4 regions of the Ralstonia pickettii genome follow, and region 1 is predicted to be linked to each of the others. Evidence: predicted binding sites of a transcription regulator. Region 1 holds the regulator's gene; each other region holds the start of a gene.
What was found. Region 1 encodes FNR, which switches genes on or off when oxygen is low (the NO sensors DNR and NnrR bind a similar motif). Its sites were predicted from a motif close to TTGATNNNNATCAA; they were not measured.
Positions count from the first base shown of each region.

Region 2: a site for FNR is predicted at 927-940, ahead of N5B55_RS24735 (oleate hydratase). Genes of this name have one in related genera too.
Region 3: a site for FNR is predicted at 1,145-1,158, ahead of N5B55_RS14060 (OmpW/AlkL family protein). Genes of this name have one in related genera too.
Region 4: a site for FNR is predicted at 1,263-1,276, ahead of hemN (oxygen-independent coproporphyrinogen III oxidase). Genes of this name have one in related genera too.

Region 1 covers NZ_CP104381.1:1,330,653-1,332,853, reverse strand. The annotation lists gene N5B55_RS06455 (sulfite exporter TauE/SafE family protein) at 1-543, opposite strand, end outside; gene fnr (fumarate/nitrate reduction transcriptional regulator Fnr) at 723-1,451, shown strand; gene N5B55_RS06445 (hypothetical protein) at 1,473-1,727, opposite strand; gene N5B55_RS06440 (FixH family protein) at 1,724-1,951, opposite strand; gene ccoG (cytochrome c oxidase accessory protein CcoG) at 1,987-2,201, opposite strand, start outside.
Region 2 covers NZ_CP104383.1:225,187-227,387, reverse strand. The annotation lists gene ftsH (ATP-dependent zinc metalloprotease FtsH) at 1-787, opposite strand, end outside; gene N5B55_RS24735 (oleate hydratase) at 1,166-2,201, shown strand, end outside.
Region 3 covers NZ_CP104381.1:2,912,599-2,914,799, reverse strand. The annotation lists gene N5B55_RS14065 (deoxyguanosinetriphosphate triphosphohydrolase) at 1-193, shown strand, start outside; gene N5B55_RS14060 (OmpW/AlkL family protein) at 400-1,074, opposite strand; gene N5B55_RS14055 (transposase) at 1,322-2,047, shown strand.
Region 4 covers NZ_CP104381.1:3,180,730-3,182,930, forward strand. The annotation lists gene hemN (oxygen-independent coproporphyrinogen III oxidase) at 1-1,207, opposite strand, end outside; gene N5B55_RS15395 (ABC transporter substrate-binding protein) at 1,461-2,201, shown strand, end outside.

The DNA.
Region 1 (2,201 bases):
GACGACAGCCCCGGAGGCGCCGTTGCCTGCCAACAACGCCACGGCCAGTGCGCCGTAGACCATTCCGCACGGGACCAGCCCCCAGGCCAACCCCGTGAGGTAGCGGCGCAGCAGCGGGGGCTGGCGTTGCAGCCTGCCGCCCAGCGCGGCAGCAGCCCGGGACAGTCCGCCCGTGACACGGCCCAGCTGCCGCTCGAGCCATACGCTGCGCCACACGTCTGCAGCGGAACGCACGAGCAGCAGGACCCCGTAGGCAAGTAGCAAAGCGCTGGCAAAGGCAAACAGGCCGCGTTGGATCGGTAGCCACTGCTGGCGCCATATGGTCGCGCCCATCGCCCCCATGATTGCGCCGAGCAACGCATACGTGGTCAGGCGCCCCGCATGCATGACGACCTGTTCGAACCACAGCCGGCGACGCGACACAATTCGCACCGACACGGTCCCCCGCTCCGCCGCCAATGCGATACCGCTGCACATCGCCAGACAATGGACACCGCCGAGCAGTGCAATCAGAAAAACACTCAGAAGCGCCGCGGCACTCATCTTTTTAACGCTCTTTTGATATGGGCCAAGGTTTTCGTTTTGCTGTGGCGAACTTAGCCTAATTGACGCGTTTTGCCGCATCGGAAGTGTCCGATGACGACAACGTCGCCGTTATAATAAGTCGAGCTGCACCACAAGAATTACTCATTCCACTCTCTCGAAATCCAGTCGCCCCGCCCGTGCTCACTCGAATCGCGCTTACCGACCAAGCCTCGCGTTGTTCCACCTGCGTACTCGGACAAATCTGTCTGCCGGTGGGAATGAACTCGGACGACGTGCGCAAGATGGACGATTTGGTCAGCGAGCGCATCCGCATTAAGAAGGGGCAATCCCTCTATGCTTTGGGCGAGCCGCTTGAGGCGGTTTATGGCATTCGCTTCGGCACGCTGAAAACCCATTTGACGCTTGAAGACGGTCGCCACCAGATCACCGGATTCCACCTGCCAGGTGAAATTGTGGGGCTCGACGGCATTGGCGATATGCGCCACGTGTCGGACGCGACCGCGCTGGAAGATACCGAAGTCTGTGTGGTGCGTTACGACGAATTGCAACAGCTGTCGCGCCGGCTGCCATCGCTGCAGCATCAGTTCCTGCGCATCATGAGCAAGGAGATCTCGCAGGATCATCTGATGCTGCTCACGCTCGGCTCCATGCGTGCAGAAGAGCGTCTCGCGGCTTTCCTGCTCAATCTTTCCAAGCGCTCGGCCCAGCGCGGATATTCGTCGACCGAGTTCGTGCTGCGCATGAGCCGTGAAGAACTCGGCAGCTATCTGGGTCTCAAGCTCGAAACGGTCAGCCGCCTGTTCTCCCGTTTTGCCGAAGCGGGCCTCATTCAGATCCGTCAACGCCACGTCAAGCTGATCGACCTGGCCGGCCTGCGCCAGGTGATGAGCGGCCAGGCCGCCTAAGTTACCGTCCATGGCGCCTGCTCACACGAGCGGGTGTTCGTGCGCTTCCAGTTTGCCAATACCCGGCGATACATAGAGCGTCAGCGCACTCGACAACCCGCACAGCAACCAGAACACAAAGAACGACACGGTGTAGACCGCTTGGGCCGACACCGTGATCTGCTCGCCAAAGAAACGCAGGTCGGCAGGATCGACCACCGCAAAGACGATCAGCTCGGCCAGCGCGGCCGACAGAAAGGCCGGCCACAGAATCCACATCAGTAGTCGACGCTTCATCGGGCCCCCGCTGGCATGACATGCGCAGGCGCGGCAGCCGGCTTTTCGACGACCAAACCGCGCCGCACAACGTTGTCGTGAATGGCAGCATCCGGATGCGAAGTCGCGAGCCAGATGGTCACGCCACAGCCGATCATGGCGGCGAACGGTCCCGCCATCAGAAGCCACGGCCAGGGCTCGCGCCACCAGGGCCGTGCGGGTGCTGAAGTTTGCGTTGCGTGCATCGTTGCCTCCTGTTGGAGATGCCGCGAGTACCGCGCTAGCGCGGCACGATGAAGCTCGACGGCTCGCGCAGCACGAGGCTGCCACTGCCGTGATCTGCCTGAATGACGAATTGGATCTTGTGCGAACCGGGCGTCGCGTCGTCGGCGGGTCGACGCACGCGCACCGGCACCAGACGGTTGGCCGCAGGCGGCAACTCCAACGTGGTCGATTCGCCCCGGCCGCCCTCCACGTCCAGTTGAGGCATGCCTT
Region 2 (2,201 bases), on a different replicon from region 1:
TGGTTTCGGCTTGCTTAAAGAGATCGCGGACCCGTGCTGCACCCACACCAACGAACATCTCGACGAAGTCGGAGCCGCTCATGCTGAAGAATGGCACGCCGGCTTCGCCTGCCACGGCCTTTGCCAATAAGGTCTTGCCAGTGCCCGGGGCCCCAACCAGCAGCACGCCCTTGGGAATTTTTCCGCCCAGGCGCTGGTACCGCTGAGGATCTTTCAGGAAGCTAACAATCTCCGACAGCTCCTCCTTGGCTTCGTCGATTCCAGCCACGTCGGCAAAAGTCACGCCGGTCTCCTTTTGCATGTAGACCTTTGCCTTGCTCTTGCCAATTTCCATCATGCTGCCGGCGGCGCCGCCCACGCGCTTGATGAGAAAGCTCCAGATACCGAAAAAGATGACGGCCGGCACAACCCACGAGAGGATCGTGCTCAGCCATTTGTTGTCGGGCTGCCCGACGAAGCGCACCTTTGCCGCTTCGAGCTCCTGCACCAGCTCAGGATCGGCCACTCGAAGCGTGGAGAAGGCGTGGTCGCCCTTTGCCTCTCGGCGGATTTCCTCGATCTGCTGCTTGGCAAGGAGATTGTCGATACCTTCTGTCGAGAAGGTTCCGCTGATAGCCTGCTCACCAATAGCCACGTCCTTGAGCTTGCCAGCCTTCAGTAGGACCTTGAAATCGCTGTATGGGATCGTCTCGACATGCCCCGACACGAAGAGCGTCTGGATTGCAAGCATGGCCAGTATGGTCACGAGCACGTACCAGAGGGAGAACTGTTGCTGTCGCGGTTCCATGGGATTCTTCTCCAAGTCGACCTTATTGAAAGTGAGTCTGGTCTCCAATGCTGGGAAGGTTGGTGGGCGGCCTGGGTAGGCGCCGGACAACCGCGCATTGGTATGCGTTCCCAGTATTGACGCTTGGAAATCGCCGAGGTTGACCTTCATCAACCCGCGACATTGGGGCCGCGCGCGCGGGCGCAAGCGCCGTGGCTTCTCCATGGTTGTGCCCAGCCGATAGGGGATGTGTCGCGGAAAGCAAACATGACAAATCCATTACGGCGGCATGAGACTCAACAGCAACTTGCGCTGGCGCAAAGTATCGATCGCATACCCACCTAAAGTATTCCCAAGTCGCGTTGCTCATTGAGCATCCACACAGAATCAGAGGATTCCATGGCTGAGGTAACGAAGAACGAGCACCGTAGCGCATACCTGGTTGGCAGCGGCATTGCGTCATTGTCGGCTGCCGTGCTGCTGATTCGCGACGCAGGCTTCAAGGGGGAGAACATCCACATCTTGGAGGAACAGCAGGTGGCCGGTGGTGCGCTCGATGGCTCCGGTGATCCGCACAAAGGCTATGTAACTCGGGGCGGTCGCATGTTCACCGAAGAGACTTATGTCTGTCTGTGGAACGTGCTCGACAGCATTCCGTCGCTGGATGATCCGAAAATCAGTGTCAAGCAGCAGGCCTGGGCCTTCAACGCCGAATGGCGCTCGGATTCACACGCCCGGCTGATCGACGGGCAACGCCGTATCCTCGACGCTGCCGATCTGGGTTTCAACCTCCATGACCGGTTGGAGATCATGCGATTGCTGGCCACGCCAGAAGGGCTGCTGCATACGCTTCGCATTGAGGACTGTTTCTCGCCGCACTTCTTCGAGACCAACTTCTGGGCCATGTGGCGTACGACCTTCGCCTTCCAGAACTGGCACAGCGCGATCGAACTCAAACGCTATATGTTGCGCTTCTTGCAGGAGTTCCCGCGTATCCACACGTTGGCCGGCGTACGGCGCACGCCGCTGAACCAGTATGACGCGATCGTGCGGCCGATGGAGCAATGGCTGAAACAGCAGGGTGTGGTGTTCGAATATGGCACAAAGGTGGAGGATGTCGACTTTGTTGAAACCGGTGACGGCCGGCGAATTGGACTGCTGCGCGTGGTGCGCGGCGGACAGCCGATGGCCTATGACGTGCGGCAAGAGGATCTGGTGCTCATCACCATCGGCTCGATGACCGCCGACGCGTCTTATGGGGACGACCACCATGCACCGGAACTGGTGCGCGACAAACGCGATGGCGCCTGGACTCTGTGGGAGACCATGGCCCGTAAGGAACCTGGGCTCGGGCGGCCGAATGCGTTCTGTGGCAACGTCGACGAAAGCAAGTGGGAGTCGTTCACCTTGACGATGCGCAGCCCGGCGCTTGTGC
Region 3 (2,201 bases), 1.6 Mb from region 1:
CGCGAAGGCACGCCGCATCATCGACGACCTGTTTGGCGCGTTCATGGACGACCCACGCCTGCTGCCGCCGCAATACCAGGCGAAAACTCACCCCGAAGAGCAGCCGCGCTGGATTGCGCATTACATCGCCGGCATGACGGACCGTTACGCCATCAAGGAGCATCGCCGCATCTTTGCCGTGGACGCGGTTTGAGCGGCGGATGCGCCGGTCGTGCGACCAGCTCCCCAACGTTTGGCAGCGGGTCTTAACCGAGCGCCCAAAAAAAATGCCCGGCCGCCCCAACGCATGCCGGGCCGAACGCGCCAACCACCGCCGACGAGCGCCCCCGCCGTCGACGGCCCCTGCGGCACGTCGGTAAAAGTCGATCAGGACAGTGTCGGTTCGCTGATCTTCCTCCCTTAAAAGCGATAGCCCAGGCCGACGCCCAGCAGCCACGGGTCAACCTTCACCTTGCTGATGGTCTGGCCAGCCATCTTCACGTCGGCGCTGATCCAGGTCTTCTTCAAGTCGACGTTGAAGTAGAGGCGTTCGGTCAGGCGGTAGTCGAAACCGACCTGCAGCGCCGGGCCAAAGCTGTTCTTGCTGAGGTCTAACGGACCCACGCCGGGTACCTGCAGATTCACATTGGAGATGCGCGTGTAGTTGATGCCCGCACCCACGTACGGCTTGAAGCGCGACTCTGGCGTGAAGTGATACTGCATCGTCAGAATCGGCGGCAGATGGCGGAAACTGCCGATTTTTGTCGGGCCGCCCAGCGCACTTTGCATGACGGTCACGTCCTGCTGCTGCGGGTACGTCAGGATCAGCTCGGCTGCCAGGTGCGGTGTAAAGAAGTACGAGATATCCAGTTCGGGCAGAACCTTGTTGTTGATCTGGATCGCGTCAGCCGGAATGGCAAGCGCAGGCACGGGGTCCGACTTGTTGGCGGCTGTCAGGTTGACGGCGCGCAAGCGCACCATCCAATTGCCGGTGGCTGGCGCCAAGTCAGTGCTCTGCGCAAAGGCGGTCTGGCTGAATCCGGCGGCAAACATGCCGGCGGCTGCAGCAACAACGGCTAGGCGGTGAAAAGCCATGAAACGCTCCCTCTCGTGTTGTCTCGTGATGTGATGGGAGCCAGTCTCGCGGGGAAGTTGCCCAGCCGATTTGCTTGGGATCAAGTTGGGCCAGTCGTCGATGGCCAATACGGCTGCGGATTTGACGGCACGCAAACTCGGCCGTTGCACCGCAGCGACAGACGCATGCAAGCGTTTGCGGCGCGAAAATTGGGGACAGATTCATCGGGTGGCGATACGATGGCGTTTTTTGTCGCTTGCTTTCCCCATGGCTCGTCTGCCTCGCCTTAGTCCCATTGATGTCCCTGTACACGTGTTGCAGCGTGGCAACAACCGCCAGCAAGTCTTCCGCGGCGACGACGACTACGCGTTCTATCTCGACACCCTGCGCATGGCTGCGCGCGAGCATGACTTCGCCATCCACGGTTTCTCGTTGATGCCGAATCACGTCCATCTGGTGGGAACGCCCAAGGTAGCGGAGAGCCTTTCTCGCACGCTGCAGGCCGTGGGGCGGCGCTATACGCGCTATTTCAACGCGGCTGCGGATCGTAGCGGCACGCTATGGGAGGGACGATTCCGATCGACGGTGCTGGACCCGGCCGAATGGGTGTTGCCGATCCTGTTGTATGTGGAATCCAACGCCGTGCGGGCGGGCATTGCCAGCACGCCGGAGGACGACCGATGGAGTACGTATCGGCATCACGTCGGTATCCAGTCCATCCCGTGGGTGAGTGATCACTATTGCTATTGGCGCCTTGGCAATACGCCCTTTGAGCGTCAATCACGATACCGGACCTTGTGGCATGAAGGTTTGGGTTCAGACCAGCTCACTGAGATTCGCCAGCATGTGCACAGCGGTTGGCCGCTGGGAAACGAGGCGTTTCTGGCGACGCTCGCACGCACCGGTGGCCGTCGCGTTGCGCCTTTGCCCAAGGGGCGGCCGCCCCGGCGCCTCGTTGAAGCGGGCATGGAGGACAGCGCGCGTCCCGAATGACCGGCCGGAGAGGGAATCGCGTGCAACGCACATCAGGCTGGCGCCAAGTAACCTGTCCCCATTTATAAACCCGCACCGTCAACGTGCATTTCTTAATTTAATCCGACCCCATTTAAAACCTTTTGCGTGTTATGGAACGCTCTTTTATATTCGT
Region 4 (2,201 bases), 1.6 Mb from region 1:
ACATCAGCTCGCCGATCAATGCGCGGCGCACGTGGTCGTCCGGCGTGAGCGACATGCCGCGCAGCACGGCCAGTTCGCCGGCATCGATGCGCGCGTAGTACGCGTCGAGATCCCTCTCGTTCTGCGCATACACATCGCCGACGCGGCTGATGGCCGACACGCCAAACGCCAGCATGTCGCAATCGGCGTGCGTGGAATACCCCTGGAAGTTGCGCTGCAGCCGCCCTTCACGCTGCGCGATGGCTAGCGCATCATCAGGCCGCGCGAAGTGGTCCATGCCGATATAGACATAGCCCTCGGCAACGAGGCGCTCGACCGTCATCGCGAGCAAATCGAGCTTTTCGTCGGCGGTCGGCAGCGCAAGCACGTCGATACGGCGCTGCGGCTTGAACAGATGCGGCAGATGCGCGTAGCTGTAGACGGACAGCCGGTCGGGCGCCATCTCCAGCACGCGATCGAGCGTGGCGTTGAAGGTCTCGGTGCGCTGATGCGGCAAGCCGTAGATCAGGTCGAAGCTGATCGATTCGAACCGCAGCCGACGTGCGGTGTCGACCACGCGGCGCGTCTCTTCCACGCTCTGGATGCGGCGGATGGCGCGTTGAACTTCGGGGTCGAAGTCCTGGATGCCTAGGCTTGCGCGGTTAAAGCCGATCTCGGCGAGGACTTCCAGCGTGCCTTCGTCAGCGTGGCGCGGGTCGAGTTCGACGGAAATTTCGGCGTCGCCCGTCAGCGCAAAATGCTCGCGCGTGGCGGCCATCACGGCGCGCATCTCATCGTGCGCAAGAAACGTCGGTGTGCCGCCGCCCCAATGCAGCTGCGTCACGCGGCGCAGTGGGCCGATCTGGTCGGCCACCATCGCCATCTCGCGCGCAAGGGTGTCAACGTAGCGGGCACTGCGCGAGCGATCCTTCGTGACCACTTTGTTGCAGCCGCAGTAGTAGCAAAGATTCGCGCAGAACGGCAGGTGCATGTACAGCGACAGCGGCGCATGCAACGCTGGCGCGATCGCGGCGCGGCGGTGCAAGGCGTCGAGATAGTCGGCGTTGCCGAACCGATTGTGGAAGCGGTCCGCCGTCGGATATGAGGTGTAGCGCGGGCCGTGCGTATCAAAGCGCTGTGCGAGCGCGCGCACCTGCGGTGCCGACCAGCGGAAGGCGGAGTCGGGGGCGGCAGACGGAGGGTCGACCGGCTTGGCGAACGGAAACATGGGGCGGTTCTGGTGGGGCGATGGTTCATCCTAAAACCGCGATGGGGGTGCCGCGTTGATATGTGTCAACGTGCGTCCACACCTGTTCAAACGCGCCTCACCCTCCGTTGGGAGGGCCCCAACTTCACCGATCTGTCATGTTCTGCCCCCTAACATCGGCGATCGGCGCCAAGGCCTCGTCGCCAGTCGTGCGCCCGGCCGTCAAAACAACACAACAGCACAGGCCGTCGACTCGTCTTTTGGGGGAAGCACCATGTGGCAGAGACTGGCACGCCGCTGCGCGTGCGCACTGGCCTGCGCGGCCGTCGCGTTGGCGGCGCATGCACAAGGCACGTCGTTCGTCGTGGGGCAACTGATCGAGCGCGGCGCAGACCAGGCCGACTATGCGCGCGACTTCATGGCGGGCGCCAAGGTGGCTTTCGATGCAGCCAACCAGAGCGGCGGCATCAAGGGCCGGCGCATCAGCCTCGTCCGGCGGGAGGTGGCGCTCAACGAAGCCATCCCGCAGGCCGTTGACATGATCGAACGCGACCATGTCGAGTTGCTCTTTGGCGTAAGCGAGCGCTTGCTGCCGGTGCTGGCAGCGTCTCCCGAGATCGCACGGCGCAATGTGCCATTGCTCGCCCCGCTCTCAGGTGCGACGTCGACCGCCGACAACGTTTTGTTCATCCGTCCCGATTACGACCACGAAATCGTCGCCGCACACAACCGGCTGCGGCAGTTCGGCATGCGGCGAATTGCACTCGTCACGGCAGCGGGCTTCGATCCGCAACTCGGGGTGCGCCTGCGTGGCTCGATCGGCAAGGGAAATGCTGCCGAAACGCTGGACCTTTACACACTCACCGGAGACCCGGCCGAGCTTGCGGCCCGCATCGCGCCGACAAAGCCCACAGCGGTGTTCGTCGCCGGCGACACGCTCACCTACGCCACCGTCGGACGTGCGCTCGCGCAGCAGGGCTGGTATGGCTTTCTGGTCGGGCTGTCGTCCGTCAAC